One region of the Pseudoalteromonas sp. C2R02 genome, then DNA from elsewhere that is predicted to be linked to it. Evidence: riboswitches for the same ligand, from Rfam matches in the RefSeq annotation. Region 1 holds a riboswitch; the other holds the start of a gene.
What was found. Region 1 has a riboswitch for cyclic di-GMP ahead of KO527_RS21590 (hypothetical protein). Riboswitches for the same ligand answer to the same signal wherever they lie in the genome.
Positions count from the first base shown of each region.

Region 1 (3,665 bases):
TATAGCCTCACATTTAGAAAACATAACTTGTCTCGCTCAAACACGTGAATATCATGTTTATTTAGGATATTTAGATGAACATCCAATTGTTGTTTGTTCAACAGGTATAGGCGGTCCTTCCACTTCGATTGCTGTGGAAGAGTTAGCACAATTAGGTATACGCACATTTTTAAGAATTGGGACGACAGGTGCTATTCAACCTCATATTAATGAAGGTGATGTATTGATCTCCCATGGTGCAGTTCGCCTTGATGGTGCAAGTCAGCACTTTGCACCAATCACCTACCCTGCTGTTGCTGATTTTTTTGCAACAAAAGCTATGGTAGAAGCATGTGATGCATTAGAGATGCCATATCATTTAGGGATCACTGCATCATCAGATACTTTTTATCCTGGACAAGAACGCTACGATACTTATTCTGGCTATGTTACAAATTCATTCCAAGGAAGCTTCGTAGAATGGCAGAAATTGGGCGTGATGAATTACGAAATGGAGTCTGCAACGTTATTTACTATGTGTTCAGCACTTGGTTTAAAGGCTGCATGTGTCGCTGGTGTACTTGTAAATCGTACTCGACAAGAGATCCCAAACGTTGATCATGGTTTAATAGAAGCAAAAAGTGTTTCAGTGGTACTTGAAGCTGCTAAGACATTATGTAAACAGCCAGCATAAGAATACCAATTCTAATTTGTATTAAATCACTTACTTATTAGAATCGGTATAACGAATTTATGTATTATTGCCTAATAATACATAATTAAACGGTACTTCAAAGTCATAGCTTTCTAGTACCGCTTTAGTAACACTCAACTGATTTTCTATATTTTCCATCTCAACAAGTGTTACTTGTTTGATGACCTCTTTAGAAAAAGCATTTCCTGATAAAATCAATTGACTGATCGCCGCCTGAAGGGGGGATAAACTCGGACTGTACGCTGCATTTTCTGCATAACGGCCATAAAATACTTGACCATCCAAGGTTTGTATTTCACAAGCCGCTAAATTGTTTGAATAAGGTGCATAACTTAAACCGATCTGTTGAAATAATTCAGATGAAATACTGTCTGGCTTTTCACTATTTTGAAGGTTATCCTTAACTGTCAATAATCCGAAATTGTTACCTAAATCTTTTGGTCCAAAGGACATAGGTAAAAACTTATCAAAAGGGATCACTTCACCATTTAACAAAATCTCAATATGATGAGCACATGCCAATTCATTAATAAACTGTCGACAATAACCACAAGGTGCTGCATTTATTGCAAGTTTGGTAATATGTGTTTCACCATGTAGCCAGGCATTACTAATAGCAGATTGTTCTCCGTGTAGTACTAAAGATAGTGCTTGATTAGTAAACTCTAAATTGGCGCCAAAGTATAAATTACCAGAAGACCCGACCGCGATAGCTCCAACATGAAAGTTAGAAATGGGCGCAACAGAAAACTCTGATGCAAATGGTAATAACGCGGTTAATAAATCATCTAAAGAAGTATCTAACTCACTTTTTAACTTGCTAATGAATAGAGAATTAAGCATGCCGCGAGTGTTTTTTAAAAGTGAATTAATATCTAATATGTGGGAAGTTGAAAAGTTAATTTTTTGATTTGGTGAACTTAAAATCATATTATTATTGTTGTAATTAATGGTTCACCATTTTATGAATTTAAGCCGCAGTATTCAACCAATGTTTTGCTTTTTTACTACAATCAAAGTTTTCAGCGTAAACATTAAAGCGTTTTGCTTTTTGCAGTACTAAATCATGGTGAAACCCTTTAAATCCTATGATTCTAGCAACTTTAAAACCTTGCAAAATAGATTTGATTTGTACAACTAAATTAATAACTTCTATTGCTGGATATTCATGTTCGAGCTCAATCACATCAACCAATAATTTATTTGTTGCGTTGAATTTTGCGTACTCAGTTATTTTCTTGTAAATGCTGACGACATCTTCAACATTAGCTGTTCCGAAAAGTTTTACCATTACTAAATTCTCAGAAGCATCATAGCTTAGATTAGTGATTAGTTTTGACATTAATTAACCAGATTAAATCATAAATAATAAAAGGCAGGAATAAATATCGCAGCGAAATTTATCACGTTTGCAGCTCAGCCATCGTAAGTGTGTTAAACCATTAGATCTGATACTTTGCGTGAGTATTTTTTCAAACACCTTGCCTTTACGTTTACATATTTTCACAGGTTTGTACGGTATCGTCAACTTTGTAATGCTTAAGCGTTTAAAAGCACTAATAAGCGTTTGATTATTTACATCTATTTAGTTTTAGTAAGGTGTAAGTGTAATTTAATGTTTTATTGAAATTTATTAAATATTATATTTAATACCGTTTCCTCTGAGTGACAGTTAATTAACAGAAATGGTATAAGGCTATGTTATTTAATTATTACAGTTTTAGGGATATTCAATTTAATTCACATAAAATAAACTTAGCATCAAAGATGCAACTTATGTATATTGTATTCAAATTAAAGGTTTAAACTATATCTATAGTTAACTGTGTGGGTAAATTAGGAGAAATGTGTGTCAGATGAACAGACAATAAAAAGGGATTCAAATAATAGTCGCGATATAAGTAAAAATAATTCAATTTTTAGTTTTAGTAGTAATTATTACGTTGCTAATACAATGGAAATTTTTGAGCGACTAGCTTGGTATGGTATTTTTGGTGTTTTATCTCTTTATATGACTGCACCATTAGAGCTTGGTGGATTAGGTGCAACTGATCAGCAAAGAGGAACTTTATCTGCTGTTGTTATGAGCTTTATTTATCTTTTACCTGTATTGACTGGCGCATTAGGTGATAGGTACGGCTATAGAAAAATGTTATTAATATCCTTTGCTTTGATGACACCTTCTTATTATATGTTAGGCCAAGTTGATTCCTATGGTGCATTTTTTATAACTTATATGGTTCTCGCTGTTGGTGCCGCGATATTTAAACCGCTTATTGTTGGTACCGTTAGCCGTGAAACAACAGATGCAAATCGTAGCCTAGGTTTTGGCTTGTTTTATACTATGGTTAATATAGGAGGTTTTTTAGGGCCTCTTACAGTTGCTTATCTGAGAGAAATCAGCTGGGAATTAGCGTTTACAATGGCTGCTGTCTCAATTGCTATTAACTTTATTCCTGCCATATTTTTCTTTAGGGATCCAACAAAAAGTGTTGAGTCTTCAAAGAATAATAAGTCTATAAAAGAAACTTTAGTTGAAGTACAAAATGTGCTTGGTAATGGTAGGCTCGCATTAATGATTGTCCCAATTATGGTGATGTTGTTGATCCCCGGAACAGGTCTTTTATCCTGGAAGTTGATTTCAATTTTATGTGCATCATGGGTAGTCATTAATTTTATTTGGGATAAGGTCGCACAAGATGATAATAGAGCTTGGTATGGTGAAAAAATAAAATTTGGTAATGTACCATTTATATTGTACTTACTTATTTTGGCTGGTTTTTGGGCTGTATATCTGCAAATATTTGTCTCCTTGAATATATTTATTAGGGATTATATAAATACAGGGGATCTGATCACATTCTTTAACTCACTTAACCCAAACGTATCAAATTTTATGTCAGGTGCTAATTCTGAGAAATTAATTTCGTTTTTGCAGCAGCTTAATTTGACACATGGTGGAAATATAAGC
Region 1 is NZ_JAHKQC010000044.1:6,377-10,041, forward strand. It holds gene udp (uridine phosphorylase) at 1-673, shown strand, start outside; gene cdd (cytidine deaminase) at 731-1,624, opposite strand; gene KO527_RS21590 (hypothetical protein) at 1,665-2,036, opposite strand; cyclic di-GMP riboswitch class I at 2,102-2,190, opposite strand; gene KO527_RS21595 (MFS transporter) at 2,544-3,665, shown strand, end outside.

Region 2 (3,665 bases), on a different contig from region 1:
AAGTCATGCCATTACAGCGAATACCTCTATTTGCATTAGTGATATTTAAGCGGTTATTGCGTAGTGCTTTAACGAGCTTAATTGGTTTGTTACTTGCAACTGCCATACAAACTTCAGTGGTTACATTGCCATCAGCTGCAACCAACTTTTGCGTTTGATGTGCACTTGCACTTGCTGATAATGTAATAATACTTGCTGCGATAACTGTCGTTAATAAGTTCATAATAAATCCCTCTATGCTTCATTTAAGTAATGTTGTTTTGCCGTTGAATGAATAGTAGATCCGAATTTAAAAAAGTGTGTATCAAAACAATGTGATGGCGTAACAAGGTGTGTTTTCATCAAAGCAAGCTTGTAAATCGAATGATAATTGAACAGTTAAAAATATGTCTAAATGTATCTGAGGATACTTTTAGTTTCATATTTAAAGGCAAGTTTAGCCGTTTAACCTTCGATTTAGTCCATTGAACTAAAAAGTGATTATTTGGCATTTTTGATGTTAAAAAGTTGTATACATTTTTAACCTGTAGCGGATGAAAAACCTTGTTACATTCGAGTTAAAAATAACCTCAAAAAACCACAAAATTTATCTAGAAATAAACTTGATTGTTTAATTTATATTTTAATTACCAGCATTGTGACCAAGCTAAAGACCAGTTTTTACCTATTCCAGGTTCGTACTGTTCATTCATATGTGTGCCTAGACGACAAAACTCCGTATAGGGCCAAGGTTTACATTGATATATTTTATTGGTTTTAGGGTTTAGGACTTTATCTCCAGCGCGATAGTCATTGCGGTGTTTTGGGAATACATAATCATAAGATGGAGTAATTGCCACTGAAGAGTCTTCATCTTTAATACGTTTGACCGCAAACTTTATGAGCACTCTGGTTTGAGTGATATTGCTTGAGCTTAATGCGTAGATATTATTTTTACTAACGCAAGGTTGAATGTTATCAGAATGAATATAACGACCCGCTTGTAATAAGGTGAAATGCTTATTGATATATTTAGCGATTTGTTTAGGCCATACGCTAGGCGCACCATTTTCAGTACTATTTATTAGGTGGTTAAATGACAACTCAGGCAAATACCCTTTGCCATCAAAAATTTGAATAAGCACTTCATCATTTTTATTTAAATGATGGTGAGTGGGAATTTGACCTATGTTTACCCAATTTCCAGGGGATAAACCCGCAATCAAAGTGGGGTACTCAAAAATATAAATTGATACTTTAGTAAAGGTGCCATGTTAAATCTGCCATATTAATATAATAAGTTAACAGTATTTGGCATGAAAATGTGCAGGCACAGTAGTTTTTAGCGTGTACTCTGGTTGAGTAATTTACTACTGAGGCAACTCCGCTATCATAGTTTAAAAAACCTTAGACCGGTGGTTTTGCGTCCTAACCTTTGGGTTAGTTTGCCAAATTGTGATTTGAGGTAGATATTAATGCTTTTTAATTGGAAAAGGCAATTTAAATTTAATATCTACCATGTATTTTGATAGTAATTAATGCTTTATTGTTAATCGTAAAGGTTATTTAGCTTTCCCATTTTATGATGGTTGTCAGTGTATGACTTTCGCCCGGCGCAAGCTTTACAGTATCTTGTTTTACGTTGGCAGCTTCTAAACATAACATCTTGTTGTATTCATCATCTTGGAAGTTACTTAAACGTTGTGCTTTATCTATCCAGGGATTCCACAATACACATGATGTTGAGTTTTCTCTTGCCACACTAATAGTGCCATCTTGCGTTTTAATTTTTTGAACTAGAGGCGCGTTGTTATAAACCATATCTGTTTCACGAGCAAAATTGACGATATCATTTTGATCAAATGGACCCTCACCAAATTCAATGTATTGTGAACCTTGTAAGCCATCAACTTGAGTTGTTTTAATATCAGGCGTTGGGAAATAGGTGTGTAATGCTTGGGTAAATGAAATCTCTTCTTTATCTAGGTTAGTATTTTTGAGACTGACACTTAAAGCTTTTGATAATTTAAAGATAACTTGTAATCCAGTTTCATGTGGCCAGTACGCTTTATTAACTTGTAACATAGGCAATGAAAGGCTGACTTCTATGTAATCATCTTTTTCATTTACTTCTTCAGCGCGCCATACTTGAGTGCGTGCTACACCATGAATAGGCCAATCTTGATTTTCACTTACACCAAACCAAGGCCAGCATATAGGAATGCCGCCTCTTACACTTTTGCCTGCTATATAGTCTTCATCTTCTGAAACCCAAATTAAAGGCTTTTGTTCTTTAGGGGTAAACTGAGTTAATTGAGCGCCTTGTAAAAATATTTTGGCATCACATAAAGGAGAGTCGACTTCGATATATTCTAGACCAGTTTGTGTTTGTTTAATGCTAACAGAGGGAGAAAGTTTCATAAGGCACCTTAAAGACGGTTATTAATAAATGCAGTGTAACCATACCTAAATAAGAGAGTAAGTAAATTTATTTATTTTCAAGTACAATCAATGTTTAACTATAAATATCGTCACTTAGTGACCCCTGTAGAATAGTAAGGCATTCTATGAAGGATAATAAATGTTAGATCTAAATACTTTATTTTATACCAGTATTAGCGTCACTGTTCTTATGAGTTTGCTTAATTTTGTCACTTGGAGAGCCAATAAAGTAGTTCCGGGTACTTTATTATATGTGTTTTATCCTGTGGTAATTTTAACGTCTTTATTATGTTTTACAGGACTCAATTCATTGCCTATCGGTCTTAATTTCAATCTAGGGCTAGGCAATACTTTATTACTTTTAGCTTCAATAATTCAAGCTTATGCATTATGTAAGTTTTTTGAATTTAAACATCCTTCCCTTAATGTATTTATAGCGGCAACTATTTGGTTAATCATTGCGTTTTGGTGGTTTTTGTATGGTGACTTAGATCGTCATAGTCGCATTTTAATAGTCGACATTCACCGTATTATAGAAGCGGTCTTTTTAAGCTATTTATTTTTTAATATTGGCTTAAAAAAATATCCAAATGGCAGCTATATTTATTTGTTTAATTTTAGCTTACTGTTAATTGTTTTTTCATTACGTGCTGTTTTATTACAAGACGTGAATAATGAAGACATAACGCAAAGTTTATATTTTAGCTTACCTATTTTTATGGCGGGTATTTTGTCTCCAATGTTAATTACCACAGGTATCGCTGTTTTGTGTAATGAAAGGCGGGCATTACATTTAAAAAAACTGACTGAAAAAGCACAAAAAGATGCCGAACTTCGAGGTTTATTTTTATCCACTATGAGCCATGAAATCAGAACACCATTAAATGGTATTTTGGGTAGCGCTCAGTTAGTAATGAATCAGTCTAATGACCCGAGAGATAAACCTTATTGTGAAGCGATTATTAACTCTGCAGAATCTTTAAACTTATTAATCGATAAAGTATTAGATTATGCCAGTTTAGATCAGAGTACTGGTGCGCTTTATGAAGAAGATATAGAACTCAAACCATGGCTTGAAAACTTATGTTTATTATTAAGCCCATTAGCAGGTCAAAAAAACCTTAACTTTGAATTACGTTTTAACTTACCTGAGCAGGCGTGTTATTACTGCGATCAGCAAAAGATTAGACAAGTATTAATTAATTTAGTTGGGAACGCGATAAAGTTTACTGATAATGGCAGCA
Region 2 is NZ_JAHKQC010000039.1:70,221-73,885, forward strand. It holds gene KO527_RS17650 (DUF3718 domain-containing protein) at 1-223, opposite strand, end outside; gene KO527_RS17655 (chitin-binding protein) at 627-1,205, opposite strand; cyclic di-GMP riboswitch class I at 1,354-1,439, opposite strand; gene KO527_RS17660 (D-hexose-6-phosphate mutarotase) at 1,546-2,400, opposite strand; gene KO527_RS17665 (response regulator) at 2,561-3,665, shown strand, end outside.
Region 2: it holds a riboswitch for cyclic di-GMP, as region 1 does, so the genes downstream of both, KO527_RS17655 (chitin-binding protein) here and KO527_RS21590 (hypothetical protein) in region 1, are expected to answer to the same signal.